DNA from 4 places in the Protofrankia sp. Cj5 genome. Region 1 is predicted to be linked to each of the others. Evidence: riboswitches for the same ligand, from Rfam matches in the RefSeq annotation. Region 1 holds a riboswitch; each other region holds the start of a gene.
The links. A riboswitch is a leader RNA that binds a small molecule or an ion and turns the genes downstream of it on or off. The one in region 1 is predicted to bind cyclic di-AMP.

Region 1 (7,078 bases):
GCCGGCAGGGCCCGTCATGCCGGCAGCATCCGCGTCCGCGGACGTGTCGGCCGCTACGACTGAGCACCACACAGACACGAGCCGTCAAAGAATCTCCGGCCCTGCGCCGCGTGTCCCGACCCTGGAGGGTGATGTGTCATCGAGTAGCCCCACCGGCCTGCCCGGCCAGGTGGGCCTGGGCAGCCGGACAGCCCTGTCGGCGGATCGCCTGCTTGCGCTCGACCAGGCGCACGTCTGGCATCCCTATGGGCCGATGCCCTCCACACATGAGACGTTCCTCGTCGAATCCGCCTCCGGGACACGCCTGCGCCTGGCGAGGCCAGTCGAAGGCAGGTCTGAGCTGATCGACGGAATGTCCTCCTGGTGGGCCGCCATCCACGGCTATGCGCACCCCGCTCTGGACGCCGCCCTGCATGCCCAGGCGGCAAAGATGAGCCACGTGATGTTCGGCGGCCTGACCCACGAGCCGGCGATCAGGCTGGCCGCCCGGCTGGTGGAGATGACGCCTGAGCCGCTGCGCCACGTGTTCCTCACGGACTCCGGCTCCGTGTCCGTCGAGGTCGCCGCCAAGATGGCGATCCAGTACTGGCGGTCGACGGGGCGTCCGGAGAAGGTTCGGCTGATGACCTGGCGCGGGGGCTATCACGGCGACACATTCCATCCGATGTCCGTGTGCGACCCGGTCGGCGGCATGCATCAGCTCTGGAGGCGGGTGCTGCCGGCCCAGGTCTTCGCGGACCAGCCACCCGTCGGCTTCGATGTCCCGACCGACCCGAGGTATCTGGCGGACTTCGCGGACCTGCTGGCCCGCAACGCTGACCAGATCGCGGCGATCATCGTGGAACCCGTGGTCCAGGGTGCCGGTGGGATGACCTTCCACAGCCCCGGCTACGTCCGGGCACTGCGGGAGCTGGCGTGCGACCACAACGTGTTGCTGATCCTTGATGAGATCGCCACCGGCTTCGGGCGTACTGGGAGGCTGTTCGCGGTTGAACACGCCGGTGTCAGCCCCGACATCATGTGTGTGGGGAAGGCCCTGACCGGCGGCTATCTCTCGCTGGCCGCCACCTTGTGCTCCGAGGAGGTCGCCCGGGGGATTTCGCGGGGCGAGATGCCGGTGCTGGCTCACGGCCCGACCTTCATGGGGAACCCGCTCGCCTGTGCGGTAGCCAACGCGTCACTGGACCTGCTCACGGAGGGGGGGTGGGCGGCTTCGGTCGCCCGTATCGAGGCCCGGCTGGCGAGCGGGCTGTCGTCCGTGGCCGCGTTTCCCGGAGTCGCCGATGTGCGGGTCCTGGGCGCGATCGGGGTTGTCCAACTTGATCATCCGGTGGACGTGCCGGCCGCGACCAGGGCCGCGTCGCGCAACGGCGTCTGGCTGCGGCCGTTCCGGGATCTCCTTTACACCATGCCGCCGTTCATCTCGACCGATGCCGACATCAACGCGATCACGTGCGCGCTGCACGCCGCCGCACAGGTCGGTTAAGAGCGCCCGGCAATAGGGGCGTGGATCAAGGAGTGGGGCTGGGGTGCGTGCATCGCGAGGCGGCGGAGGGAGTCACCCTGGTGTTGGGTGGCGACCGACGACAACGACGGGATGCCCCACCCGGACGCCGCGAGCCGGACAGTCCGCTATAACCGGGTACAAGGCGACCGGTATCCACAAGCGGCTCAGTCGCTTGTGAAGCCCAGCGCGCCGGATGCCTCGGAATCGCTGTCGGCGAGGAACTCCCGGCAGCGGGCGGCCTCCTCGGTTTCACCGATGGCGGCGGCGGCACGGCTCAGCGCCGCGAGCGCGCGCAGGAAGCCCTGGTTGGGCTCATGGGACCACGGGATCGGCCCATGCCCGCGCCAACCGGCACGGCGCAGCTGGTCCAGACCGCGGTGGTAGCCGGTCCGCGCGTAGGCGTAGCCCGTGACAGCCGCGCCCGCGTCCAGGGAGCGCTCGGCCAACATCGCCCAGGCAAGGCTTGAGTCCGGGAAGCGGCCCGCGACAGCCTCCGGGGCATCGCCGGCGCTGAGGGCCCTGGCGGCGGCCGGATCGAGAGCGAGCCTTGTCGGAGGCGGACCGCCAAGGAGATCCGGCCGTTCGGGGGATGTCGTCATGAGGCCCATCCTGCCGGATCGCGCTCATGCCGCATCGCGTGGGGAGCTTTCACGCGGCGGACCTGGTGGGAGGGGGGTGGGCCATCAGGTCCGCCGCGGGATCGGGGGCCGAAGCCGACATCGTCTTCGGACAGCCGGGAAACCGTGGTTCAGAGCGCCCGGCAACAGGACTGTCCGGCTCGCGCCGCCCAACACCTCCGTCGCACTCCTCCGCAGCCCTCGCGATCCATCCATCCGGACGCCGCTGTCTGACCGGACACCCTACTGCCGGAGCTTTTTACGCGTGCCCGCGCTCACAGCGCCGACGGGCTGGTGACGGTGATGTCCCAGAGGTTCTTACCGACCACACCGGTCTGTCCGTCGTCGACCCGGGTCAGATAGCTGTACAGCGACGCGAGACCCTGGGATTCCCCGCCGAAGCGGCCGTCCACCTGCAGAATGAACTTCTTCTCACGCATCGTGCTCTGCCAGACGTAAGCGTCAGCGCGAACTTCACCGGCCAGCGCGGTGGAAAGGGTTGTGCCGGCGAAGTTTGACGATGCCAGTTGAGCCTTCGCGCGTTCCAAGGTCATCGGAGGCTGCGCTGGGGCAACCGCCTGCTGGACCACCTCGGTGCTGGGCACGGCTGCCGCTGTCTGCGGTGCTGGGCCGTTGTTGGTCAGGCCCATCTTGACTGAGCAGGACGGCCAGGGGGACCAGCCGCGAGCGTTGTAGAGCTTGTGGGCGGCATCGTCCTGCAGTGCCGGTGGCGCGTCGCTGGGAAGACCGGAATAACCAAGGCCATGCCAGGTCCCGGCGTCGAACTGGTAGGCGCCGTAGAAACCGTTACCGGTATTGATGTGATAGTTGTTACCGGACTCGCACTGGCGGAGTTTGGCGAAGTCGTCGGCGGTCGCGGCGCTCGCTGGGCTGGCCGCGACGGCGAGACCACTGCCCACGAGTGCTGTGACAGCACCGGTGGTGCGCAGGACCTTGACGGCGGTGGACGACTGTTGCGGGGCGCGGTGCCTGCCAACAGACGGCATGTGGGTCGGTCCTTCCCGTCGCCTACGAGGTGAGCTGTCGGGTTCGGGCTGGGAACATGCCCGGCCGGTGACGCCCATGCGCGTCGCCGGCTTCACCCCAAGGACACCGGCGTCTCCGGTATCCGGATGTGGTTCCCCCGATCCCGTCCTAGCGGCTTCGCGGTAGGTCCTGCCGCGGCGGACGGGGACGGGATTCGGCGTCCGTTCGCGCGGCCTCGCCGATCTGGCGAGTGGGGAGGACTCTAGCGAGCCTGGCTCTTTCGAAGCAAATCGGGGTGTCGGATGAACTACATGGATCTGGCCTACATCCCCCGAATGAACTATGTGGGCCAAACTGAGAACTGTACCTGGTGATTGGGAAAGCTCCGCTGGAGGGTTGCTTGTGTTGGGTTTTTGTAACGACGAGTAATCGGGCCGGTCGTTATAGTGTTTATCTGTTGTGTTTGTTGTCACCTTGGTGTGGCCGGCCCGACTCGTCGTGCGCGGGGTCTATATCAGTTTCGTAGCCGTCAGGCGGTAGCTGTTCGGTTCAGGCTCAGCTGAAGGTGGCCGTCCAGGTTTGCGGTCCGCAGATTCCGTCCACCGTCAGGCCCTTGTCAGCCTGGAGATGGCTCGCCGCACCAGCCGACTCCGGTCCGTACTGACCATCAATCTGGATGTTGTAACCAAGACCATTCATCTGCTGCTGCCACGACCGCACGTCCGGTCGCACCTGGTCGACCAGATCGGTCGTCAAAGGCGTGGCAGCGGCAGCGACAGCGACAGCGGTCGACGGGGTGGCCGCGTTCGCCGCGCGCCATGCCCAACGCGAGGAACCGCTTCTGCCGTATGAGCGTGCCTGCCACGAGCTGCTGTCCGACGAACCGGTGCTGTCTGGGCTGGCGCTGGCGCTGCTTGGACTCGACGAGCTGGCGCCTGACGAGCTGGTGCCCGACAAGCCGGTGCCGGTGCTGTTTGATGACGAGCTGGTGCCTGACGAGCTGGTGCCTGACGAGCTGGTGCCTGACGAGCCGGTGCCTGACGAGCCGGTGCCTGACGAGCCGGTGCCTGACGAGCCGGTGCCTGACGAGCCGGTGCCCGACGAGCCGGTGCCCGACGAGCCGCTGCCCGACGAGCTGGCGCCAGCCCCGAGTTGGCCGGCGCTCATGCCCCGGCCACAGACGGGCCACTGGCCGAAGCCGGATTGGGTGGCGAGCTTGAGCGCGGCCTCGTCCTGGGTGCTCGGGGATGCGCTGCTGGGCAGTCCGGTGTAGCCCAGGCTCTGCCAGGTGCTCAGCGAGAACTGGTATGCGCCGTAATAGCCGTTGCCGGTGTTGGCCGTGTAGTCACCGCCGGACTCGCACTGGCGAAGCCCCTCCCACGTGGTGGCGGCGCTGGCCGGCTGTGACATCGCGATGCCACCACTGATCGCCGCGAGCAGGGCCGGGGTCAGCACCATGGCTCGGGTACGGACCCGGGCCCGGCGAATTCCGCGATGTCGGCCGCGAGAACTTGTACGGGACATATTGGTAATGCCCTTCCCCACGCCTGCGAGGTGAGCTGTCGGGTTCGGGCTGGGACTGCCCGGCCGTTTTCACGGCTTCACCCCGAGGACGCCTGGTATCGACGCCCGGAAGTGGGTCCCCCGTTCCTGCCGCAAGTTTGGTTTTCGTCGGGCGCGGGCAGGATTCGGCGTGCCGCCCGACGTGTCCCCGCCGTATCGACGGGCACGGCGCAGACCATAACCAGCATCGCTGGTGGCTGAACAAGCCGTGAATGCGCTTCGTGACTATGCGCACATCGGGCTGGGTGCTCTTGCCGTATCTCGAGATCGGCTGCTAACGCACGCCGGCGCGCGCTCATCACTTTCCAGCGGCGGAAACCACGGGCAGCGGCGGGGTGGCCACCGTGCCGCAGCTGGCCCGAGTAATACCGCGTGCACCCGGACAGGTTGTTTGCGTAGCCCGCGGCGCCGCATCGAATTCGGGTTCCCAGCACTCATAGCGGGCGTTCACACGACATCGTCCGATGCATTCTGGGGGAACCTGTTTTGAATCTTCTGTCCGGGCGGTCGACAGCGTCGACAGCTGTGATTCAAAACAGGTTCTACGACGGGGAAGGACAGGGCGGCATGGACCGGTGTGGTTGGGTACGAGGATCCGGTGGTGGCCGAAGGAGGCGCGAAAAGCGATGCTCGCGCCTCCTTCGGCCGGTGAGCCGGCCGGCTCGGCCGGTGAGCCGGCCGGCTCAGCCGGTGAGCGAACGCCCGGCGGAGCGCAGGTCCTCGCAGGCCCGCACGACGCGGGCGGCCATGCCGGTCTCGGCCGCCTTGCCGTAGCTGCGGGGGTCGTACTGTTTCTTCACACCGACCTCGCCGTCAACTTTCAGCACTCCGTCATAATTCTTGAAAATATGGTCGACGATCGGCCGAGTGAACGCGTACTGAGTGTCGGTGTCCACATTCATCTTCACAACGCCGTAGTCCAGCGCTTCGCGGATTTCGGCCGGGTCGGAGCCGCTACCGCCGTGAAACACCAGGTCGAACGGCTTGGTATCGGCTGGCAGCCCGAGCTGTCGCGCGACATACTGCTGTCCGTCCCGAAGGATGCTTGGACGGAGTTTCACGTTGCCCGGCTTGTACACACCGTGTACGTTTCCGAAGGTTGCGGCGAGCATGTAGCGGCCCCGTTCGCCGGTGCCGAGAACCTCGGCGGTTCGCCACATATCCGCTGGTGTGGTGTAGAGCTTCTCGTCGATCGCGCCGACGACCCCATCCTCCTCACCGCCGACGACGCCGATCTCCACTTCCAGGACGATCTCAGCCTGGTGGCATTCGATCAGGAGAGCGTCGGCAATCTTGAGATTTTCCTCGAGTTCGACCGCCGAACCGTCCCACATGTGTGACTGGAAGAGGGGGGGCCTTCCTTCGCTGAGAACCCGTTCCTTGGAGATCGCGAGCAGCGGACGCAGATAAGTGTCGAGTTTGTCCGCCGGGCAGTGATCGGTGTGCAGGGCGATATTGATCGGGTAGGCCTTTGCGACATGATGGGCGAACTCGGCGAGCGCCTGGGCGCCGAGGACCATGTTCTTCACCCTGGTGCCGGAGAGGAAATCGGCGCCACCGGTGGAAACCTGTACGATGCCGTCACTGCCGGCATCGGCGAAGCCCTTCAGCGCGGCGTTCAGAGTCTCGGACGAAGTAACGTTGATCGCCGGGTAGGCGAACGCCTCGGTCTTGGCCCGGTCAAGCATCTGCGCGTAGACGTCCGGGGTGGCGATGGGCATGGGTCTGGCTCCTGTGAGCAGTCGGGTTGCATGTCTGTCCGGTTGGTAATGAACTGATTTGTTCGGCAATCATGGGCGGGAAGCCGCACGATGAGTATGATGAGCGGGTCATCGGGGCGGGCGGGACCCGTGAGTGTGGATGGCCCGTTCGGCGCGGCGCTCTATGCTGGCATCTTCACGCTCGTATTCGTCGACAGCGGCGTCCTTATCGATATCGATTTCTGGCTGCCTGGTGACACGATCCTGTTCGTTGCCGGTCTGCTCGCGGCAGACCCGCACACGGGCATGTCGCACAGTGCGCCCACGTCCGGGATCGTGCTGGCCGCGACCGCTGGCGCCGTAGTCGGTCATGTTACCGCGCCGAGGTCTGGCGGGCCCTGTCTCCAACGGCGTCACGGCCGGATACGTGCCTGTGCTGATGCCCTCTACCAGGGCTTTGGCACTCTGGCCCGGCTTGCGGCCCGGTTTGTCCGACGGATGCGGACGTTTGCCCCTGGGCGTGCGGGAGCGGGCACCACGGCTGGATTGCCGGCGCTGCCGCGATGTTCCCGGTCGCGATGTTCCCGGTCGAGGCGGGGCGAGGCGGCGGTTGAGTTCCAGCGTCGTCGGTATCGCGGGCGGGCCCGTTCCGGCGCTACCGGGGGTAGCTGGCCTGGGCCGCTGGTCGCTTATCCGATACGGCG
Region 2 (7,078 bases), on a different contig from region 1:
CATCGCCGCGGTTCCGACAGCGGTTGCCGCCATTTACGGGATGAATTTCGAGCACATGCCCGAACTGCGGCAGCCGTGGGGATATCCCGCTGCTCTCTGCTTGATGGCGGCAATCTGCTTCACCCTGCACCGAGCCTTCAAACGGAATGGCTGGCTGTAGCCTCGTACCGTGGTACGCTCAAATATCAACTGATAGCATGATGGACGCTCGTGAATATTGCTGCTGGCTTTCGCGGCCGGTCCGGTCAGCTCGCCGGTGGAGCCGATACACCGACGAGCTGACCGGTATAGCAGAAGGCCGCGATCATCATTTTTTGCGTGGCTGACGCCCAAAAACCGACCGAACTCATGTTTCGTGGCGTCCCGTGTGTAAAAATTGAGCAGGGTGTTGAAGGCGCCACAATACCAGGCAAATTATCCACCGAGCTGGCCGCGCCGCGAAGCTCCCGCCAGACGCGGGTGGCCTCCGTTCGAGCCAGCACAACTGGCACAACCAGTGCCACAGGCCGGGCCATGGGAATTACCACGGCGCGGCCCCGCCGACCCGGCTGGGATACCGCCCGTCAGGACTATACCGTACCCAGCAGGACCGCACCGCGGCTTCGTTCGATAGCTATTTCATACTAGGAACAACGACATATCACCCGACAGCGGGATTCACGGAGACCACGCTGTCGGCTACCGTAATCGCCTGTGTCAGGCCTTCGTGCGGGAGTTCACAGTCAACTGCCGTCCCAGCCGCGGGCTAGCGGCAGCGTACGGTTACAATCCGTTCTCAGTCGCAACGCGGGCGTGGGTGGCAATGACGACGCCCCCCGCCGTATCCACACCATCACCTGTGACGTCGACCGCGACATCCGCGACATCCGCGACGCGATCCGATGACCCAGCCGACATACCCGGTCCGTAACGATCTTATCGCCGAGCTGGCGACAAGACTGGAGCAGCTCGATCAGATCCTTGGGCGGCTGGAGGATGCCGAGCGGCAGGCCGCCGACGCCAGCGAGCGCCTGATGCGCACCCGGCGGTGGCAGGAGGAGACGGTCCGCGCGATCCAGGACGAGCGAGCGCAGATGCGCACCCATCAGCGGGCGCTGGACGATCTCGCGGACCGCGCGCAGGCGGCCGTCGAGGCCCTGTCCGGCCAGTACCGCTCCCTGCCCCCGGAGATTCACGAACTCGCGGTCGAACTGCACGTCCTGCAGACCGCGGGCCTGCTCTCCCGCCGCGACACCCGCGCCCGGCGCCGCTGACGCCGACCCGTCCCAGGCCGCGGACATCCTCTCGCACAGCGGATTTCGGAGCGGGAAATCCCATAACGGCTGACACAGTGCGTAATCTAGCGAGCCTATTCATTAAGATAATTTTCGCTACTACATGTCAGCGATATATAGCTGTCGGCACTCAAGCACCCCCCCGTCGCCGGACCGTCACCGCTATGGCGTAATGTCATCTTCCGCATCCTGTGGGTCATGGCATGGCAAGCCTCCGTCTAGGCGACCTGTCGCAGTGGCCAGCAGATCAAGATAGAGCGGCGAGTGATCGGCAAGGAGGATGGGAGGAACCGCTATGGTCACTTCTGCGAGTACTCGCCGTAGTTGTGAGGGACTAGTATTTGCTGGCACCATCCTTTTGAACTAGTCTCGCGCCGACGTCACGACAACACCGGGCCGAACGCCGAATCCTGCCCACGGCCCCGGTGTCCCCTCCGAGTCGTCACCAGGGCAGGAGCGGGGGACCCATCCTCCACCGGTTGGCACCGAGCCACGGTGCCGACCTAGGGGTGAAGTGAGTCGTGTGCTGGTCGCACGGCCCACCGGGCAGCCCAGCCCGAACCCGACAGCTCACCTCGCAGGCGAACGGGAAGGATCACAGTCTTGTCTGCGCCCGATGTGCAGCTTGATCCGGCAATATGGCCATGTTCGTCGCCGACGGCGTCGCTGTCCTCGCTGCGACCTCAGGCCGAGACACCTGGGCGTCCAGCCCGCGGTAGGCACCGCGCGCCCGCTCCGCCGTCGGCCCCCGGCCGCGTCCGGGCACGTGCCGCGGTCGCGGCGATGACAACCGGCACGGTTGCGGTGTCAGGCGTCGCGCTGGCCGGCTGCGCCCCGACCGACTCAGGGATGGACGAGACTTCGGTCAGTTCCCGGATCACCCTTGGCTCTCAGTTCGGAAGCCAGGCGTCACTCGCCGGTCTGCGCACGTCCGTTATCAACCCGGCCACCTCGGTTGGCCCCGGGTCCATCACCAGCCATGTGATCGATCAGGCTGACCTGCACCCCAAGTCAGGTGTCGCGCTCAGGGTCACTAATCCGGACGTGTCAGTACAGGCCGACCAGCCCATTGACATGGGCTTCTCCCTCGAGGACGGGACGACCCACGCGCCGCTGTCAAACCAGCTCATCAAAATTCAGGTAAAGCTGCCTGACGGCTGGGCAACATTCAAGCACCTGTATACTAACGAGCAGGGCTTTGCGAGCTACACTGCCAAGGTCCTCACCACCACACAGATCACTGCTATCTTCGACGGAACGGATGCCCTGCAGTCGGCTCGCTCCTCGAACGTTGGTACTATGACGGTGGTGCCCAGTTCGGTCCCCGCGCCTCCGGCGCAGGCCGCCGGCTCGGCCGCTGCTGCCGCGTTTCGGGTATCCACCTCCGATACAGCGGATGCTACGATGCCAGTCGGATCGCTCGGTGAAAGAGCTGTCTATCTGGCCGCGCAGCAAGCCGGCAAGCCTTACGTGTATGGTGCGGAGGGCCCCTACTCCTTCGACTGTTCCGGCCTGGTTCAGTATGTTTTCAAACAGCTCGGCCGCAGTCTCCCCCGCACCGCGGAAGAACAGTACGAAGCCACGGCCCATGTGTCGCAGTACAATAAGCAGGTCGGCGACCTCATCTTCTTTGGTACGCCGGGAAACATCTACCACATCGGCATCTATGCCGGCGGTGGCAAGATGTGGGCGGCACCAAAGTCCGGTGAAGTCGTTTCGCTCAGAGATATCTACACCACGTCATACTCAGTCGGCCGGGTCAGTTAGCGGCCAGCGGCCTCGCTCGTTGACTCCTTCATCTCACTGATATGACTGACGCAGTCAGCCTCTGAAAAACATATAGCGGGTTCACGCGTGTCCTCCCCCTCCGGTCACGCGTGAACCTCACCGCCAGATCGGTGTTGTCGATATAAACACCGGTCTGGCGGTCCCAAACCACAACTGGATGTCTCCAAAGACTTCCGCTGGTCGGATCGAGCCAACCCCCCCGGCTCGCAATGCCCGGCGGAACACGGGCTTCCCCGGCCTTTCGCACTGAACCCCCCCCACAGTGCGCTTGGCCGGCGGAGGTCCTGGGCTCCCGCTGGTCGGCCGTGCCACCCCCCCGGCCAAGCCGACCGGCGGGAGCCCTCTCAACGACAGCCGACGAGGCGGGTCGAGGATTGATCCACAAATTGCCGGGATCTCCAGCTCGCTTCAGACCGAAGGCCACGCGAAAACACCATCATCGCGTGGCCTTCGGTGGCCGCTTAGAGCGACCGGCAATAGGGCGTTCGATCAGGGAGCGGCGACCGCTTAGCCCTTGATGTCCTTTGAGAATTTCCACAGCTCGCTGGTCGTGGCTTCGTTCCATTTCCGCCCTGGCGCAAGAGCCACTGACTTGACATGGACCCGTGAAGGACACGCGGGGAGCGGCCCGACCGTGTTCACCGTCCCGACCGCCGTGAACAGTGGCTGCTGGGCGGGGTCGAGCGGGCCGCAGGCCACCGTGAGCGCGAGACGGCCGCCCTCTCCCGCACCCCAGATGTAGATCCGGGACATATCGATGTTCGATCGCTCCTTGGCGACGTAACGGACCACGTCCCACAGATACCGCGCGTCCTGACCGTTGGTCTGCCAGGTACTGGCCACCGCCTCCGGATACACCAGAGCGAACTTCTGTTGATCAGCAAGCGCGGACACCTTACTGTCCTTCTCGATCGTCGCCGCGTCACTCTCGTCGTCATGCAGGACGAGGAGCAGCGGCACCGGCTTCTCGGGCTTGGCCTCGGCGTGGACCGCAAGCTCCCGGCCCGCGGACTCGTAGCCCGCCGGAATCTCGGCGCGCTCGGTCTTCACCTCGGGTGAGTGATGCCCGTAGGCGAGGGCAACGACGACCACGCCAGCGGCCACCAGCACCCGTCGACGGTTCTTGCTCCACAGCTCTTTCCCGGCTTTGAGCGGATTCGACGCCACCAGACAACCGAACCACACCGAGAGCCGTTGATTCGGCAGATTCGACACGTGGCGTGGACGAGTCGGGCACCACAGCCGTGGTCTGGCACACACCTGTGCGGGTTGACGCCAACGGCGACCAGCCGGGCGGACGCGGCCAGGCGCCAGCGGCCGCTCCACGGATCCGCCGCGGCGGCCCCAGGACACCCGCTTCGCGCCGATGGTGTATCCACAAGAATCTGTAGAGATCCGAGACGCCGCGGACGGATGACATGGCGTAGGGATGAGGCCGAGGTGGACAATGAACAAGCACTCGATCATCGGGCGCTGGAGAAGATCGAGCATGAGCTGGCCGTGCTCGGCCGCCGGGCCGAACGGTTCCGCATGGCCATCGCGGACGGCTCCGGCCCGCCTCTCGACCGTTCCGCCTATCTGCTTCTCAGCTATCTGTACGACCACGGCTCGGTACGGTTGACCACCCTCGGCGCGGTGTTCGCCCTCGACATCTCGACGGTGAGCCGCCAGGTCGCCGCACTGGCCACCGAGGGGCTGGTGGAACGCGCCACCGATCCCACCGATCGCCGGGCCAGCCTGGTGACCCTGAGCGCACGCGGACGCGATCGCTACGTCGTCACCCGGGCAGCGCGGGTAACGAGCATCAGCGGCTTGGTGAGCGGCTGGGAAAAGGACGAACGCGACAGTTTCGGAACGCTTCTCGGTCGTCTCAACGCGGCGATTGCCGAACGCGACAGGGCACAGCTGCCGTCACGGAGTCAGGCCGCGACGTCGAGAGCGCGCAGCCGCGCCTGACGCAGTAGTTGTATCTCAGCCGGGTCAACCAGCGCCGGCAGCGGGCCGTGCACCCAGGACAGCAACAGATCGGCCAGTGCGGGGTTCTGCGCGAGAACCGGGCCGTGCAGATAGGTACCAATCACGTGGTGATCCACGATGCCGTCGGTCTGGTCCGTGGTGCCGTTACCGACGCCCTTGCGTACCACGCCCAACGGCCTGCCCCGGCCGCCAGCCAATCGTCGAGTACGCCCGGCGTGGTTCTCGTAACCGAGCAGCACCGGAAGACCCAGGTCGGATGTTGGTTCCACGACGATGTCACCGACCGCGCGGGGCGGCGCCGGCTGGTCAGCCGGGTCGAACGACCGGCGCGTCTCCACATCCACCAGGCCGAGCCCGTCATGCACCTCGTCGCCAGCGGGAAAAGATGCGCCGATCACCTGATAGCCGGCACACACCGCGAGGACGACAGCACCTTCGTTGACCGCTCGCAGCAGCGATGTGCTTCTGCGCAGGCCGTCAGCAGCCAGCACCTGCGGTGCGTCCTCACCCCCGCCCAGCAGGTAGATGTCGCAGCCGCCGGGCACCACCTCACCGGCCGGAACGTTGATCACCTCAGCCGCCAGCCCTCGCCAACGCAGCCGCTGTGCCAACACGATCGCGTTGCCGCCGTCACCATAGGTTCCGAGCAGCTCCGGATAGATCAGAGCGATGCGGGTCGCCGAGTCGGAGATCATACCGCCATCCTGGTCATCTGGTTGTCCCCACCGGGGCAACCCGCCCCAGAATGTCACGGAAGGCGGTGTAGTTGGCGACCACGTCCACGGTCTTGTCAAAGACCGTGGACGCCGCGCTCTCGGCGTCGGGGTGCACCGTGTGCGGAACCTCCGCATAGGCCAGCCGGACGCTCATGTCCTCCTTACGCTCGCCGGTCACCAGCACGTCGCGGCCCGCGAGCCGCTCGAACGGGACATCCCAGATCCAGGAAGGATCACGGCCGTCAGCGGTCTGGGAGTTGAAATCTATGATCACTGGGCGCGCGGGTGCCGTGTTGAGCAGCTCCATCATCTCCACCCAGCCGGCCGGGTTCTTGGCCAGCAGGAGCCGCCCGCGTACACCACTCTCACCGAGCTCGACCTCCTGATAGCGACCTTGGACGTCATCGAGACCGGTCATCGCGGCAAGCGCGTCCGCGACCTCGACCCCGAAGAGCTTCGCGGCGGCGGCGGCCATCGCCGCGTTGCCGAGGTTCACCCGCCCCGGCAGGTCGATGGAGGCCCTGATGTGACGACCGAACCACAGCAGTTCGCCAGGCCCGGTGACGGCGACGATCGGCTCCGGGCGGGCCAGCCCGCAGTCGCACCACCACCCCGAAGAGTTGCGATGCAGCAGCCGGGCACACTGCGGACACACCATCGCATCCGCTGTCCAGTTCTGCCCGACCGACACCCAGATCTGGTTCGACCACCCGGACGCGGCCCAGGCGACCAGCGGGTCGTCGACGTTGGCGACCACTGTCGCGGCGGGCAGATCCGCCCCGAGCTCACGCCAGAGGCTCGCGATCCGCCGGGTCTCGTTCGACCGGTCGAGCTGGTCACGGCTAATGTTGAGCAGCACAACCGCCCGGGGAAGGATCTGCCTGGCGACCTTGGGCAACCAGATTTCGTCCACCTCGAGCGCGGCGGCCGCGTCGAAGGGCGGACGGGACAACGCGGCGAGCACCCCCGGCGCCATGTTCGCGCCGCCGCTGTTGCTCTTCACCGGGCCGAGGGTGCCCAGCGCGCGGGCCAGCAGCCGAGTGGTCGTGGTCTTGCCGTTGGTCCCGCTGACGCAGACCGCCATCCGGCCGGCCGCGACCTCGGTGAGGATCCGCGGGGATACCTGTAGGGCGAGCTTACCGCCGATCATCTCGCCTGATCCACGTCCCAGCCGGCGGGAGGCTGAGGACGCGAGTTTCTCCACCGCGAGCGCGGCGCGGGTCCGGGTGGAGAAACGGCGTGGGGGTGGTGTGGTCATCGCCTCATCAGCGTGCCATGACTCGTCTCGCCTGTTACAGAGACCCCGTACATCTCCACAGGGTG
Region 3 (7,078 bases), on a different contig from region 1:
AGTTCCACGGCTGCCCGATGAAGAAGGGGGACATGGTGCTGCTGACGCTGGGCGCGGCCATGCGCGACCCCCGGTCCTTCCCGGATCCCGAGCGGGTCGATCTCGACCGTACGGCCAACCGGCACATCTCCTTCGCGGCCGGGCCGCACCGGTGCCTCGGCTCCCATCTCGCTCGGGCCGAGATGGCCGTCGCCCTGCGGGAGTGGCACCGGCGTATCCCGGACTACCGGCTCGCCTCCGCCGAGCCGGTGCTCGAGCGCGGTGGCGCGGCCGGGCTGGTCGCGCTGCCGCTTGCCTGGGAGCGGTCATGACCGCCGAGCCGACGACCGAGGAGGAGCGCGCCGTGGAGATCATGATTGATCCCGCCCGCTGCACCGGGCACGGCCGCTGCTATTCGCTGGCTCCGGACGTGTTCGACGCCGATGACGATGGCTTCTCCCAGCCACGAGGCGTTGCCTTCGCCGCGGCCGCCGACCGGGCGCAGGCGGCGTGGCTCGGTGCCCGCTCGTGCCCGGAGGAAGCGATCACGGTCATGGCCGTCGAGCGGACCGGCGAAAGCCGCGACCTTGCTGAATTTCCTCATAAGAAATAATGTTCGTCACATCAGGGCGCTCATAGGCCGGGGCGACCGCCATGCCCTCGGTGCCCCGGCAGGTGCCCCCGAGAACGGTGAAGGGAACGGTGTCATGGCCGAGGCGTCGGTGATCGACGGCATCAGGGTGATCGACACGGATACCCATGTGATCGAACCCGCTGATCTGTGGACGTCGCGGATCTCCACGGCGAAGTGGGGTGACCTGGTCCCGCACGTCCGCTGGGACGACGACCGCCAGGAGGAGGCGTGGTACTTCGGCGACGCGCGCCTGTCGGCCACGGCGGGCGGGGCGATGGCCGGCTGGGGCGAGTTCCCGCCGAAGCACCCCCGCCGGCTCGCCGACGTCGACCCGGCGCTGTGGAACGCCCCCGACCGGCTGCGCAGAATGGACGAGTACGGGATCTGGGCCCAGGTGCTCTACCCCAACGTGGCGGGGTTTGGCACCGGGAGGTTCCTCGGGCTCAAGGACCCCGAGCTGATGCTGCGCTGCATCCAGGCGTACAACGACTACCAGACCGACTGGGCGAGCGCGGACCCGCGTCGCCTGCTGCCGATGGCGGCGCTGCCCTTCTGGGACCTGGCGGCGAGCGTGGCCGAGATCGAGCGGACGGTCGCGATGGGGCACAAAGGTGTGATCATGGCCCAGGAGACCGAGTTCTTCGGCCTGCCGCTGCTCGGTGATCCCCACTGGGACCCGATCTGGGCGACCGCCCAGGACCTCGGCGTCCCGGTCAACTTCCACATCGCCTCAGGTGACCTCTCGCTGATCGAGAAGAACGTCCCCGGTAACGGGATGCACGCGAACTACGCCTCGGTCGGGGTCTCCTTCTTCATGGGCAACGCCCGGGCCATCGCGACCGTCATCTGCGCCGGGATCTGCCACCGCTTCCCGCGGCTGAACTTCGTCTCGGTCGAGAGCGGCATCGGCTGGCTCCCGTACGCCCTGGCCGCCCTGGACTGGCAGTGGCGCAACTGCGGCGTTCCACTTGAACACCCCGAGTACGACCTGCTGCCCAGCGAGTACTTCCAGCGCCAGATCTTCGGCTGCTTCTGGTTCGAGCGGGAGACCGCCCGGCAGGCGATCGAACTCCTCGGTCCCGACAACTTCCTCTACGAGACCGACTTCCCGCACCCGACGAGCATGTCGCCTGGTCCGGCGAGCGCGGCGGTCCGACCGGACCTGTTCATCGCGGCGGCGTTCGCGGACCTGCCCGGCGATGTGTCCCACAAAATTCTGCACGACAACGCGGCCCGTATCTACCACCTGGACTGACCTGAGAGCGTGTGTGAGATCGGGCTTGCGATCAGTGAGCCGGAATGACGATCTCACACACGCTCTGAAGCCCACGACAGCGGTGCGGTGCTGGCGATGCGGATGGAGATGGCTGATTGCTGTTGGTCACGAGTGTTTGACCTTCTCCTGTAGTCAACAGTGTTGACGACTCACGCCCGCGATTTGATCTTTAATGTTGACCGTTCCTTGTACGCGAGCTGGCCAGCCTGCTTTGCTGGCAAAAAATCGATGATTGTCAGCTGGATCCGCGACAGCTCGCCTTGCGGGCGACGCGAGCCGGCGTGACGGAGGTGCACGTGCCCGTTGATTTTGATCACGGCCCGGTGGTCGACGATCTCACCCGGCGTACCGCCGAATTTGTGCGGACCGTCGTCATGCCCGAGGAGGAACGCTTCGGGGGCGTTGCCGCGCGCGGCGGCGACGCGATGCGCGCACGGCTCCAGCAGGCAGCCAAGGATGCGGGGATCTTCGCCCCGCACGTACCGGCGCTGTACGGCGGGCACGGCCTGGACATGCGCGGCCGGGCGCCCGTGTTCGAGGAGGCGGGCTACTCGCTGTTCGGCCCGCTGGCGCTGAACATCGCCGCTCCCGACGAGGGCAACATGCACCTGCTCGAGGTCATCGCGACGGCCGGGCAGAAGGAGCGCTACCTGCGGCCGTTGGCAACCGGTGCGGTGCGTTCCTGCTTCGCGATGACGGAGCCCGCGCCCGGAGCGGGGTCGGATCCGACCGCGCTGACCACACGCGCGGTGAAGGACGCGGGCGGTTGGCGGATCGACGGCCGCAAGTGGTTCATCAGCGGCGCGGACGGCGCCGGATACGCGATCTGCATGGCCCGCACCTCGGGCGAGCCGGGGCAGCGCGGCGGGGCGACGATGTTCCTCGTCGACGCGGGCAACCCTGGCATGAAGATCGTCCGTCATATCGAGACCCTGGACGAAAGCCTGTACGGCGGCCATTGCGAGGTGCTGTTCGACGGCTGCATGGTAGCGCACGAGGCTGTGCTCGGCGAGGTGGACAAGGGCTTCGACTACGCCCAGGTCCGCCTCGGCCCGGCCCGGACGACCCACTGCATGCGTTGGCTGGGTATTGCCCGGCGGGCCCAGGACATCGCCGTGGCCAGGGCCGCGGACCGGCGGCTGTTCGGTTCCCGGCTGGCGGAGCTGGGCATGGCTCAGGCGATGATCGCGGATAACGAGATCGACATCGCCGCGTCCCGTGGGCTGATCATGCAGGCCTGCTGGGAGCTCGACCAGGGCCGTTCCGGAGCCCAGTCGACCGCGATCGCGAAGACCTTCACCGCCGAGGCCGTGTGGCGGGTCGTCGACCGCTCGCTGCAGATCTGCGGCTCTCTCGGTATCTCCGGGGATGTGCTGTTGTCGCGCTTCCTGCGCGAGGTGCGTCCCTTCCGCATCTATGACGGACCGTCGGAGACCCATCGCTGGGCGATCGCCCGCCGGGTGGTCCGTCGGCACCATGACAGCCGTCCAGACGCACCATGACGGCTGGTAGCGCCAACCTGTTTCCGGTTGTTGTCCGTGGGCTGCCTGGCCGGATGGTTAACACGAACGGTAACCAACTTGCGGCGAAATTCGCGGAAAATTAGGCCTTGCGGTCACAGGGCGTAGTTCGCTACCGTGGCCGGGCTCTCAGTAGCACCGGGCCGGACGCCGAGTTCTGCCCTCGGCCCGGTGTCCCCTCCTCACCATCGCCAGGGCAGAAGCGGGGGACCCAGGTCCCGCCGGGCGTCGTTGCCACTACGACGTCCTTGGGGTGAAGCCGGCCGCACATCCCGTGCGTGCCGACCGGGCTTCCCGGCCCGAACCCGACAGCTAACCTCGCAGGCGTACGGGAAGGATCATCGTTGCCTGCAGATCAGGCGTGCTCAGATCCGGCCGACACGATTATTTCCCGCCGCGGTCGTCACCGTGCGCAGCCGGTCAAGCCCAGTTTTGGCCGTCGCTCCGCGCGCGCCGTGGTTGCCGCCGCGGCTACCGGTACCGTTGCCCTGACCGCTTTGTCAGCCCCAGCGCTGGCAAACGACACCGGGGCCGACAGCCCGACCGATGCGCCCCAGGCCACCGCCGCTGTGCCGGCCTGGGCCGGTGACACCACCGCCGCGGGAGCCACCGGGACAGCCCCCGCGGAGCCCGGTCCGGCCACGGGCGCCACGGGGGCCACGGGGGCGGAGGAACCGGCACGTGGGCTGGCGGGGCAGCAGGACCAGAACAGCGCGTCAACGCAGCAGGACAGCGCGTCGCTGTCCGCCGGGAGCCTCGGCGAGAAGGTTGTCTACCTGGCATCGAAGCAGGCGGGTAAACCGTATGCGTGGGGCGCGCAGGGCCCGAACTCCTTCGACTGCTCTGGTCTTGTCCAGTACATTTACAAACAGCTCGGCCGCAGTGTGCCGCGGGTGACCGACGCCCAGTACGCGGCGTCGCGGAAGATATCGCAGGATGCCAAGCAGCCCGGCGATCTCATTTTCTTCGGTCAGCCCGGAAACATCTATCATGTGGGAATCTACGCCGGGAACGAAATGATGTGGGCCGCGCCCCACAGCGGCACCGTCGTTCGACTGCAGAAGATTTATTCCGCGAGTTATCTGGTCGGCCGGCTGGGGTGATGACCGGGCCGGACCGCCAGGCGGGTACGCGCCGATCAACGTTACTGATCCGATCAACGATACTGAGGTGAACTGGCTGCTCATGTCCAGTGGAACACTATCCAGCGGAACACACCGAAGAAGTCACCGGAAAATGCGAGGAAAAAGCCACCGGAAGCAGCCCGAACGCAACCGCGGCGCGGTGGCTGCCGCCGCCGGTGTCATCGGCGCGACGGCGGGCATGATGCTGACCGCGAGTCCGGCGAGCGCGAGCCCCGTGGCTCCGCCCAGCACGAGCGCTGTCGCTCCAGGAATTGTTTCTGACGCTGCCATCGCCGGTGCTGGCAGGAACGCGGGGCTGGCTGGCTGCGCCGGGATACCGCTGGGAACCTGGGTCGCGGTCGCACTGGCCGAGTCCGGCGGCAACCCGGACGCGCACAATTCCAGCGGCGAGGATTCCCGCGGACTATGGCAGATCAATATGCGGGCGCATGCGAGCTGGGTCGGCGGGGCGGATCTGTTCGATCCAGCCGTCAACGCACAGGCCGCCAGGCGGGTATGCGACGTGCAGGGCATCGGAGCATGGAGTACGTACACCAACGGCTCCTACCGCCGGTACCTCGGGCGGGGCGCGGCGGCTGCCGCCGCTGTCGGCGCGGGCGGTGACAGCGGAGCAAGCGCTTACCTGGCCGTTCCCAGCGGCCCTGTCAACACTTCTGCCCAGGCCGGCGCGCCCGGTGTGGCAATGGCACGACCGGACGCGCCGGCTCCCCGCACGCAGGTGGTTCGTTACAGTTCCCGCCTGCGTCCTGGTGTTCGTCAGATTCAGCGGCGGTTGGCCGGGTACGGCTACCCGGTCGCGGTGGACGGGAATTTCGGGCCGCGCACCACTGGAACAGTAAAGGCCTATCAGCGCCGGCACGGGCTGGTGGCCGACGGCGTTGTCGGTCCGCGGACCCGCGCCGCGCTGTTCCATTCCGCCGCTTAGTGGTCGTTGAGCGCTCGTTGAGCGGTCGACAAGAGGGGAGGCGGCGACGCACGGGCACCCCGGCACCCCGGTCGCCGCCTCCGGCGTTATCCCTGCGCATGGGTATCACGCTGGGCATATACAGTTCGCGGCAAAGCGCGGTTTTCCGCAGAAAATCCGCAACGGAGGATATGGATATCTGTGCCCCTGTTGCCGGGCGCTCGTGATTTCCGGTTGACTCCTGGTTCGGGTGTCGTAGATTGAGAGGCTCCGGCAACAGGACTGTCCGGCTCGCGCCGCCCGGGCGGCGCCTCGCGTCGTTGTCGTCGGTCCACGCCCAATGCCAGGGCGCATCCTTCCGCGGCCTCGCGATCCATCCACCCGGACGCCGCTGCCTGATCGAACGCTCTGCTGCCGGAGCCTCTCATGGCTGAAAAACGACGACTCGTGGTGGAGGCGATCGAATGGAGCAGCAGCAGGCGCAGCAGGTTGAGCAGTATCTACGGCAGAACTGGCGGGAGATCCGGTATCAGATACTTGACCAGTTCGTCCAGGTGAGCACCGCGGACCTCGAAGCCGTCTCCAGTGTCAACGACCTCGTTCGGCGGATCGCGGACAGATCGCACTATACCGAGCCGTACATCGAGGCACGCCTACGCGAACTGGTCGGTGTCACGGCGGGCACCGGCCAGGCGGCACAGGCCGGCGGCGAGGCCGGGCCAGCGGGCGCCGAAGCCGAGCAGCCGGGCGCCGAAGCCACCGGCGACGAGCAGGCCGAGCCCCTCGGCGGGTCCCGGCAGGCGTTCGGCGGGCCGGAGCAACAGGCGGATTCTGAGTGAGAACAGTCCACGGCTGATCCCGGCCAGGGCACAAGCGCCCTGTTGCCGGGCGCGCATAGCCTCCCGGTGCCGCTCGGGTGGCACGTGTGGACCAGCGCGACATCACGGGCGCGGACGGCGGCGGATACCGCGCCCAGACCGCGATCATAGCGTCGGTGTGTGCGGACCGGATACACAGAGCACCCCAGCGGGCCGCCGCTGGGGGTGCCTGCCGGCTTGGGGCCTATGCTCTTCTCTGATCACCATGATGGCCTGTACTGTCACAAACAGCAGCAGACATTCAGGGGGGGCTTAGTTGCTGCGAAGAGGCCATTATTGCCGCACAGTGGGTGAAACGGGCGTTGCCGGGCGAGGCCCGGCCCGATTATGGGCGTTGTTGCCTGCGGCCGGGGCGGCCGTCAGCGTCGTAGGCCTGCTCCTGACACTTGCCCTGGGGTCGTTCATCCTCCGTTGGGGGGTGCCGCCGGTATCCGCGTTTGCCCCACTGGGAGCTGCGGGTGACACCGCCTTTGCGATCCGTGTCGTTGAGCTGCCGGAGAAGGTCGACCGAAGCGTTCTGGGAAATCTGAACACCCTGCTCAAAGGCATACCGGAAACTGGCGGAGCCGTTGTGGTGCGGGTGGCCCGCGCCGCCACGCTGGCCAATGACCCCACCACGCTGACCGATCTGGACTCGATCTTCCGTCGTCGTGCGGTGCTCGCCGTTCAGGCCGTGTCGTCTCAGGCCGTGTCGCTGGCTGGGCCCGCGACAGGCGGTCCAGCGGATCTCGGGACGGCTGGC
Region 4 (7,078 bases), on a different contig from region 1:
GATCACAAACCTCCAGCTGCGCGGCGGTGAGCTGGGCAGCCTCACCCTGACCGCCGAGCTGGCGGTCGACGGGGCCCCGGCCATGACCGTCAGCGGGGATGCCGTGTTCATGTCCCGCGACGACTACGAGGCGCTGCGGGCCTTCCAGCGGGCCCGCAAGCCGATCGAACCGGGGCGGATCCCGCCGCCGGCAGCGCCGATCGACCCGGCCGAGGTCGGCCGCCGCGATGTGCGCAACGTGGTGATCGGGGAACCGCTGGAGGGGGCTGGGGACTCGGGCGTCATCCGCCACCCGGTAGTGATCGACCGGAGCCACCCGGCGTTTTTCGACCACGACTACGACCACGTGCCCGGCCCCTTCCTGGTCGAGGGTTTCCGGCAGGCCGCGATCGTGGCCGCCCTGCGCGCGGGCCTGGTCGCTTCCCCGTCGGTGGCGATGGCCGGGCTGCTGGTCGACTTCGCCGGCTTCGGTGAGTTCGAGGCGCCGCTGGCGCTGTCGGCGGTGGCCGGACCGGTGTCGGCTGGCGGCTGCGTGCCGGTCGAGGTGACGCTGGAGCAGTTCGACGAGCGGATCGCGCACGGGCGAGTGGACCTGCGCCCGTTCCCGGGCCCCGTGACGGGGGCGCCATGACCATGGCCGGCAGCCGCATGGTGGGCGGCCAGCGCGGCATGCCGCTGTCATCGGGAGCCGGGCAATGCTCAAAAAATGATCAGGCCACGTGGCCGACATGGCGGCCGAGCCGCCGGCGGCACGCGGCGCCCGTCATGCTCTATTATGTCGGCACAGACATGTGGGAAAAGACATCTGGACGGGCCTGCGGTAACAGAGCAGCGGTGAAGGGGGCGGTATGGATCTCGGCCTGCGAGGGAAACGCGCGCTGGTGACCGGCGCGTCCAAAGGCATCGGCGCGACCACGGCCGAGGTGCTGGCCCAGGAGGGCTGCGACCTGCGCTTGGCCGCACGCAGCGAGAATGTCCTGAGGGAGGTGGCGGCGAAGATCCGGGCCAACTACGGCGTCGACGTGGCTGTCCACCCCGCCGACCTGCGTGCGGCCGAGGACATCGCCCGGCTCGCCGAGGCGTCGGCCGATATCGACATCCTGGTCAACAATGCTGGTGACATCCCCGGTGGTTCGCTGGAGAACCTCGACGAAACGGCCTGGCGATACGGCTGGGAACTGAAGGTGTTCGGCTACATCAACCTGACCCGCCTGGTCTACGCACGGATGAAGGCGCGCGGCGGCGGGGTGATCGTGAATGCCATCGGAGCGTCGGGGGAGCGGCACGACCCCGACTACATCGCCGGCAGCACCGCGAACGCCGCGCTGATGGCCTTCACCCGAGCGCTGGGCGGTCGCGGGCCCCGGGACAACATCCGGGTCGTCGCGGTGAACCCGGGCCCGGTGGCCACCGAACGGATCACGACGCTGATGAAAGCGGTGGCGCACAGCCGGTTCGGTGACGAGTCCCGGATCGCCGAAATCATGGCCGACTTCCCGCTCGGGCGCTGCGCGACCACCCGGGAGATCGCCGACGCGATTGCCTTCCTGGCTTCGGAGCGCTCCGGGTACACCAGCGGGACCGTCCTCACGGTGGACGGGGGTTTGTCCGCCCGGGGGTGAGCGAGCAGGCCGGTCAGTCACCGTCTGGTCAGGCCACTTCGACATCGAGTGACATCGAAGCGATGATGTCGGCCAGTTTGTTCAGTGTCTCGGGATTGCGAAGGATCTGGATAACGACACTGAGTCGTGGATCATCGGCGATATGTAGTCGGACGTAATCGGCGGTGAACGTCCCGGCTGCCGGGTGGTGCCAGTTCAACGACCCGGAGCGGAACGTTTCCAGCCGCCGGGTAGCCCAGGCCTGGCGAAACTCCGGGCTGGCCGCTTCGATCCGCCGGATGAGGTACTGAAATTCCGGGTCATCGATGGCATCGGCGCTCTCCGACCGCAGCATCGCGGTGAGCCGGCTGACCTGCCCCTGCCAGTCGGGAATCAGTTCGTGCATCCATGGGTCGGTGCACATCAGCCACACAATGTTGCGGTCCTCCGGCGGCAACATGTCAAGGTGCGGTAGCAGCGCGACCACCCCCTTGTTCCAGGAGAGCAGATCGAGGCGCCGATTAATGATATACGCCGGGTTCGGTTCGAGCCGGCGCAGCAGCCGGTCGTAGGCAGGGGAAATCTTCAACGGGGCTGGCGAGCCGGAGAGCGGCTTCTCACCGGCAAGCTTGAACAGATGCATCGTTTCAGCCGCGGACAGGTCGAGCGCCCGTGCGATGGAATCAAGGACTTGCCGAGATGCACGCACCGGACGGCCCTGCTCCAACCAGGTGTACCATGTTGTGCTCACGCCAGCACGCTCCGCCACCTCTTCTCGGCGCAATCCTGGGGTTCTCCGGCGTCCCCGCGGCGCGATGCCCATTTGATTGGGGCTCCGACTTTCTCGACGATTCCTCAAGAATTTCCCGAGTTCCCGGTTCGCCGCTCCGCTCACAGTAGTTCCTCCCAAGGGGTCCCGCCTCAGCCAGCTGCCGCACTATCAATACCGACTTTTAGCACATGACACCAAAAAGGGTGCACTATGTCTACCTGGTGACAGGATTTCGATAGGGGCCGCCTACGGGCCGCTGCCCAGATCCGCGTGAGCGGAACTCGCGCGCTGGGCTCCCGCCTCGGGTCCTGGCGTTGGACGCGCATCAGGGAACAGCCGTCCCACAATAACGCCGCCGCTGACGAGCAACCGGTTACTGACCTGCGAAAACAGCAGCACCGCAGGTCAGGATAGGTGTCACATAGGTGCCACAGGAGAAGATCTTGTTCTTCCTTCAGGAGGAGCGACCAGGAGGAGCGACCGGCAATAGGGGCGCGGACCACGGAGCGGGGCTGGAGCGCCTGCCTCGCGAGCCGAAGGAGGACGCGCCGGAGGTGGTGGGTGGCGACCGACGAGCCGTCGGGTATCCGCGCATCGCGCGGCAATGGATGGAGAGCATGGATGGGCAGCGATGACGCGGGACGCCTGCCCCCGCCCCGCGATAACCTCGGCAATGTCGCGTCCCCTACGGCGTGTTTTCGACACGTGCCCTGGTCCCGGGCGCTCTGAGCGGCCGGGACGGCTATCTGTTCAGCAGGCTGCCAATGGCCACCCGCAGTACCTCGGGGAACAGCCGCTGGCCGATGGCCACCGGCCGCGCGATACCTGGGAAGATCCAGAAACGCCCTTTGTCGAGGCCGCGTTCGATCGCGTCGACGGCAGCGGCCGGTGTCATCATAGTGCGCTGCGAGACTGCTCGGGCCGCGGGCATGTCGTCGAGCATCGGGGTTGCCACCGCCGGTGGACAGACACAGCTCACCCGCACACCAGTCCCGCGAAGTTCATGCCGTAGCGTCTGAGCGTAAATGACCAACGCCGACTTTGTCGCACCATAGGGACCGTGTTGCGGCACCGGCAACCAGCCGAGAATCGACGAGAAAAGGACGAGCCGGCCCGATCCCCGCGCGAGATAGCCGGGTAGCGCGGCCGTCACCGCGTTGACTGTGCCCTGGTAGTTCACCGCCATGATCTTCGCGTGCACCGCGGCCGGGGTCTCAGCGATCTTGCCTGTGTACCCGATCCCGGCGGCCGTCACGAGCAGGGTGTGGTGCTGCGAGGTCACGACGTCGGCCATGGCGTCCGCATCGGTGACATCGATGGTGTGCGTCGTCACCTTTCCGGGCCCAGCGTCGTGGAGGACCTTGAGACCGGCTTCGTCCCGATCAACCGCGATAACGTCTGTGCCCTGCCGCACCAGCCGGAGGGCGAGGAGCTGTCCCATTCCGCTTCCAGCGCCGGTCACCAAGGCTCGACGGACGTCGTTCTTCGCTGTCATCGCTCATGCACCAGGTTTCTCGAGAGCCCAGCGCGCGGATCGAAAAAACCCCTGATGAGGCACCGCTCGCGCACGGTACGGTATTACGCCGCCCGCCTGAAGTCGAGTAGCCCCGCGGGGAGCCGGCGCGAACGAAAAACGGGCCCGGACAAGAAACGACGACACACCGACGGGGCCGTTTTTCCGGGTTTACCACAGACCGCCGCGGCGCGCCCGGCCCCCCAGCCGGAAGATCGATTGTGCGGGTACGCCCGGCCCGGTCCGAGAGCCGGAAGCAGGCGGCCGCTTGGGAGAGACCGGCCGTGGCCGGTCTCTCCCAAGGCTTCGCGAGAGCCTCCCGGTGAACCCGGGCCGGCCGCTCTGTCGAGATACCTGAGGCTATACCTGATATACACAGCGCTGGCGCTGGCGGATCTGACAGACGCCGTGGACGGCGCGAGGGACTCTCGCCGCGTCCTCTCCGGTCGCTAGGCCTTTCCGGTCGCTAGGCCTTTCCGGCCCAGCAGTGCTTCGACGCGTACCAGGGGCTCGTGCCCTGCTGCGCGTACAGTATCCGCGCACGCATCCACTGTTCGGACACACTGGCGTTCTGCGGCAGGCCAGAGCCACCGACAGCGTGCCACGTGCTAGGCAGGAACTGGAACAGTCCGCCGGCACCGATCGAGTTGACAACCTTCGGGTTGCCGCCGGATTCACACTGTGCAATGGCGGCCAGCACACCGTCGTTGGACGGTGCCGCACTCGCTGGCTGGGACAGCGCGACGCTGCCGCCGCCGATGGCGGCGACGAGTGCCGGTACAGCGATCAGTACCCGAGCACGCGCCTTGATTCGACTGATTCCACGAGCGCCAGAACGTACATGGGACATATTGTGTTGATGTCCTTCCCCACGCCTGCGAGGTGAGCTGTCGGATTCGGGCTGGGACTGCCCGGCCGCGCTATGCGGCTTCACCCCGAGAACGCCTGGCTTCGGCGTCCGGAAATGGTTCCCCCGTTCCTGCCACCGTATTGGTTGTCATCGGACGGGGGCAGGACTCGGCGTGCCATCCGATGCGCGCCTTCCCCTCGAAGGCACGGCGAGGACCATACGTGCCATGACCGCCCAGCAGGCAAGGCTCCGTGAAGAGGCACACAGTCCACAGCCGATGTTGCTAACCATCACGGCTGCCGGTAACGTGCGCGCACCCGCGCTTATCCATAGTTGGCCCTGGCCGGCTGGCGCAATTGTGCCGGGGCCGCCACCCAGCCAAAAAAACTGCCCCGCGCGGTAGGTGGGCAGGCGGGTCGGCTGCGTGGTTGTTCGCCGACGGTTGTTCGTCCGCCGTACGATGCCGCGGGGATCCTGCGCATCAACAGTGCCGTGTATGGTGTGGGCAATATGGCTGTCCGAACGCTGATGATCCTGGGCTCTCCGTGCGCGGGAGCCGCTTTCTGGGCGGCTGGCGGTTCTCGCCATATCGCGGTCCAGGCCTGTTGTGCGGCAGGAGCTACCGGCCTGGACCGCGATGAACGGCGCGGTTTCAGCCCATGGCACGACGGCGGCGACGGCGCACGATCCTGCGGGCGCCGATCGCCACCACGAACGCGATGATCGCGGACGCGGTGGGGACAGACGACGGGGGAACAGCTATCCCGCCTTCGCCCGCGGAGACAGCGCCCTTGGGCACCGGCATCGTTGTGGCCGACGGCCCTGGCGCGGATATAGCGGTGGCGGCAGTACCGTTGTTGGTGTCGGTGTCGGACACAACCTGATAGCGGGTCAGCATGCCGGCGGTGATGTGCTCGTTCACGTGGCAGTGGAAAAGCCAGATGCCGACGTCGTCAGGCACCATGTCGGCCACGGCCATGGTGCCGGGGAGCAGCGGAACGGTGTCCATACGCATGCCGCCCACGATCGCGTCGTTACCGTGCCAGTGCGGCGTGTGCATATCCGCCTCGCCGCCCATGCTCATCAGGTACCACCGGACGTGCGCACCCTTTTTCATAGTGATCATCGGCTCGTTGCCAAAGACGTAGCCGTTGATGGCATGCCGCATGTTGGAACGCTCGAAATCAGCATCGTTCAGCGCCGGGTACGGCGGCTTGGCAAAACGGCGGAGATTCTCCTGAAGATACGGGCTCCAATTCTCGTTGACGATCGAGAACAGCGCGAAGATCTCGCGGTCGACGTCGACGGGGCTACCGTCTGGCCGCGCCTTCCCTTTTCCGGTGACAACCATCGGGCCGGTGAGCCCGGCATAGGTGTCGGTGACCTCGTTGGTATGGGAGTGGTACATCCACATGACCGAGCTGCCGTCGTGCGGGCCCGGACCCGCTCGATCGGGCACCAGCCAGGTGTACGTGTGCGTGCCTCCGGTGGGTACGGCGTCGTCGAGCTTGTCCACCCCGGAGGTGTTGTCCGCGTACGGCGTGCCCTCGTTCGCCTTGGTGTAGAAGACGCCGTGCGGGTGCACGCTGTCAGAAATCCGGCAGGCGTTGCGGAACACGACTTTGATGGTGTCGCCGACCTCGGCGCGGATCACCGGGCCCAAAAAGCCCAGATACGCATCCTGCGGGAGGCGCGGCGCCAGACCGCTGAAGCTGGCGTCGGTGTAACCACGGTAGAGACACTTGAGGTAACTCGTCCCGATCCGGCCGGGCCCGGACTGGACGTATGTCCTTGCTATCGGGTCGAATGCCTGGCCGGTGATAGCATCGCGTCCCTCGGGGGCGTAGTTCCAGACCACCTCGTCAGCACCGATGTAATAGGTGCGCACTCGACCGGTCGGGTGGAACTCCTGGCCGGCGGCGTCGTTCCAGTAGGATGATCGTTCTCCCGTCGCGCCCGTGCCGCCGGCCGCGGTCGCGGGCCCGATCGCGGCGGGCCCGAGGGCAAGCACAAGCGCGCTCCCGACCACCGCTCTGACGCACATCCGCTGCCTGGCACGAACGGTCGTCTCCGCGGACCGTGACGACGACTGCCTCCTTACGCGTACCCGGCTGGCGGTCCGGCCGCCGATACCTGTGCGCCGCATGGCGCGCAACTTATCAATCACGGAGCGTGACAGTAACCCTCCGTGACTTCCCCTGCATAGTGAGAGTCCACAATCCGCCAAAGGATGTGGAAGATGGCACTACGCACGCGCACCGGTCGGGCAGCCGGTCGGCGACACACGCTGGACGGGGCGGGCAGGAGCTTTCAGGCTGCTCGTGGACCGGGTCGCGGATCGC

Region 2: another riboswitch for cyclic di-AMP. It lies ahead of MJ777_RS03450 (C40 family peptidase); the one in region 1 lies ahead of MJ777_RS02055 (transglycosylase family protein).
Region 3: another riboswitch for cyclic di-AMP. It lies ahead of MJ777_RS23055 (C40 family peptidase); the one in region 1 lies ahead of MJ777_RS02055 (transglycosylase family protein).
Region 4: another riboswitch for cyclic di-AMP. It lies ahead of MJ777_RS18865 (transglycosylase family protein); the one in region 1 lies ahead of MJ777_RS02055 (transglycosylase family protein).

Annotation. Positions count from the first base shown of each region.
Region 1 is NZ_CAKJTO010000004.1:4,418-11,495, reverse strand. Features, by position in the region: gene MJ777_RS02065 (adenosylmethionine--8-amino-7-oxononanoate transaminase) at 254-1,486, shown strand; gene MJ777_RS02060 (DUF3151 domain-containing protein) at 1,672-2,106, opposite strand; gene MJ777_RS02055 (transglycosylase family protein) at 2,400-3,131, opposite strand; cyclic di-AMP (ydaO/yuaA leader) riboswitch at 3,137-3,303, opposite strand; gene MJ777_RS02050 (peptidoglycan-binding protein) at 3,667-3,867, opposite strand; gene MJ777_RS02045 (hypothetical protein) at 3,872-4,384, shown strand; partial or broken gene MJ777_RS02040 (transglycosylase family protein) at 4,348-4,521, opposite strand; cyclic di-AMP (ydaO/yuaA leader) riboswitch at 4,641-4,815, opposite strand; gene fbaA (class II fructose-bisphosphate aldolase) at 5,358-6,395, opposite strand; gene MJ777_RS02030 (hypothetical protein) at 6,504-6,746, opposite strand.
Region 2 is NZ_CAKJTO010000007.1:43,913-50,990, reverse strand. Features, by position in the region: gene corA (magnesium/cobalt transporter CorA) at 1-160, shown strand, start outside; gene MJ777_RS03455 (hypothetical protein) at 882-1,253, shown strand; cyclic di-AMP (ydaO/yuaA leader) riboswitch at 1,702-1,872, shown strand; gene MJ777_RS03450 (C40 family peptidase) at 2,058-3,041, shown strand; gene MJ777_RS03445 (plasmid partitioning protein) at 3,570-4,229, opposite strand; gene MJ777_RS03440 (MarR family winged helix-turn-helix transcriptional regulator) at 4,503-5,018, shown strand; gene MJ777_RS03435 (type 1 glutamine amidotransferase) at 4,982-5,734, opposite strand; gene MJ777_RS03430 (Mur ligase family protein) at 5,748-7,013, opposite strand.
Region 3 is NZ_CAKJTO010000029.1:30,067-37,144, reverse strand. Features, by position in the region: gene MJ777_RS08870 (cytochrome P450) at 1-311, shown strand, start outside; gene MJ777_RS08865 (ferredoxin) at 353-592, shown strand; gene MJ777_RS08860 (amidohydrolase family protein) at 687-1,868, shown strand; gene MJ777_RS08855 (acyl-CoA dehydrogenase family protein) at 2,186-3,391, shown strand; cyclic di-AMP (ydaO/yuaA leader) riboswitch at 3,589-3,750, shown strand; gene MJ777_RS23055 (C40 family peptidase) at 3,754-4,512, shown strand; gene MJ777_RS08845 (peptidoglycan-binding protein) at 4,646-5,479, shown strand; gene MJ777_RS08840 (hypothetical protein) at 5,923-6,297, shown strand; gene MJ777_RS08835 (hypothetical protein) at 6,674-7,078, shown strand, end outside.
Region 4 is NZ_CAKJTO010000108.1:1,055-8,132, reverse strand. Features, by position in the region: gene MJ777_RS18890 (AfsA-related hotdog domain-containing protein) at 1-631, shown strand, start outside; gene MJ777_RS18885 (SDR family oxidoreductase) at 849-1,622, shown strand; gene MJ777_RS18880 (helix-turn-helix transcriptional regulator) at 1,651-2,496, opposite strand; gene MJ777_RS18875 (hypothetical protein) at 2,817-3,008, shown strand; gene MJ777_RS18870 (SDR family oxidoreductase) at 3,116-3,868, opposite strand; gene MJ777_RS18865 (transglycosylase family protein) at 4,353-4,736, opposite strand; cyclic di-AMP (ydaO/yuaA leader) riboswitch at 4,744-4,919, opposite strand; gene MJ777_RS18860 (multicopper oxidase domain-containing protein) at 5,389-6,882, opposite strand.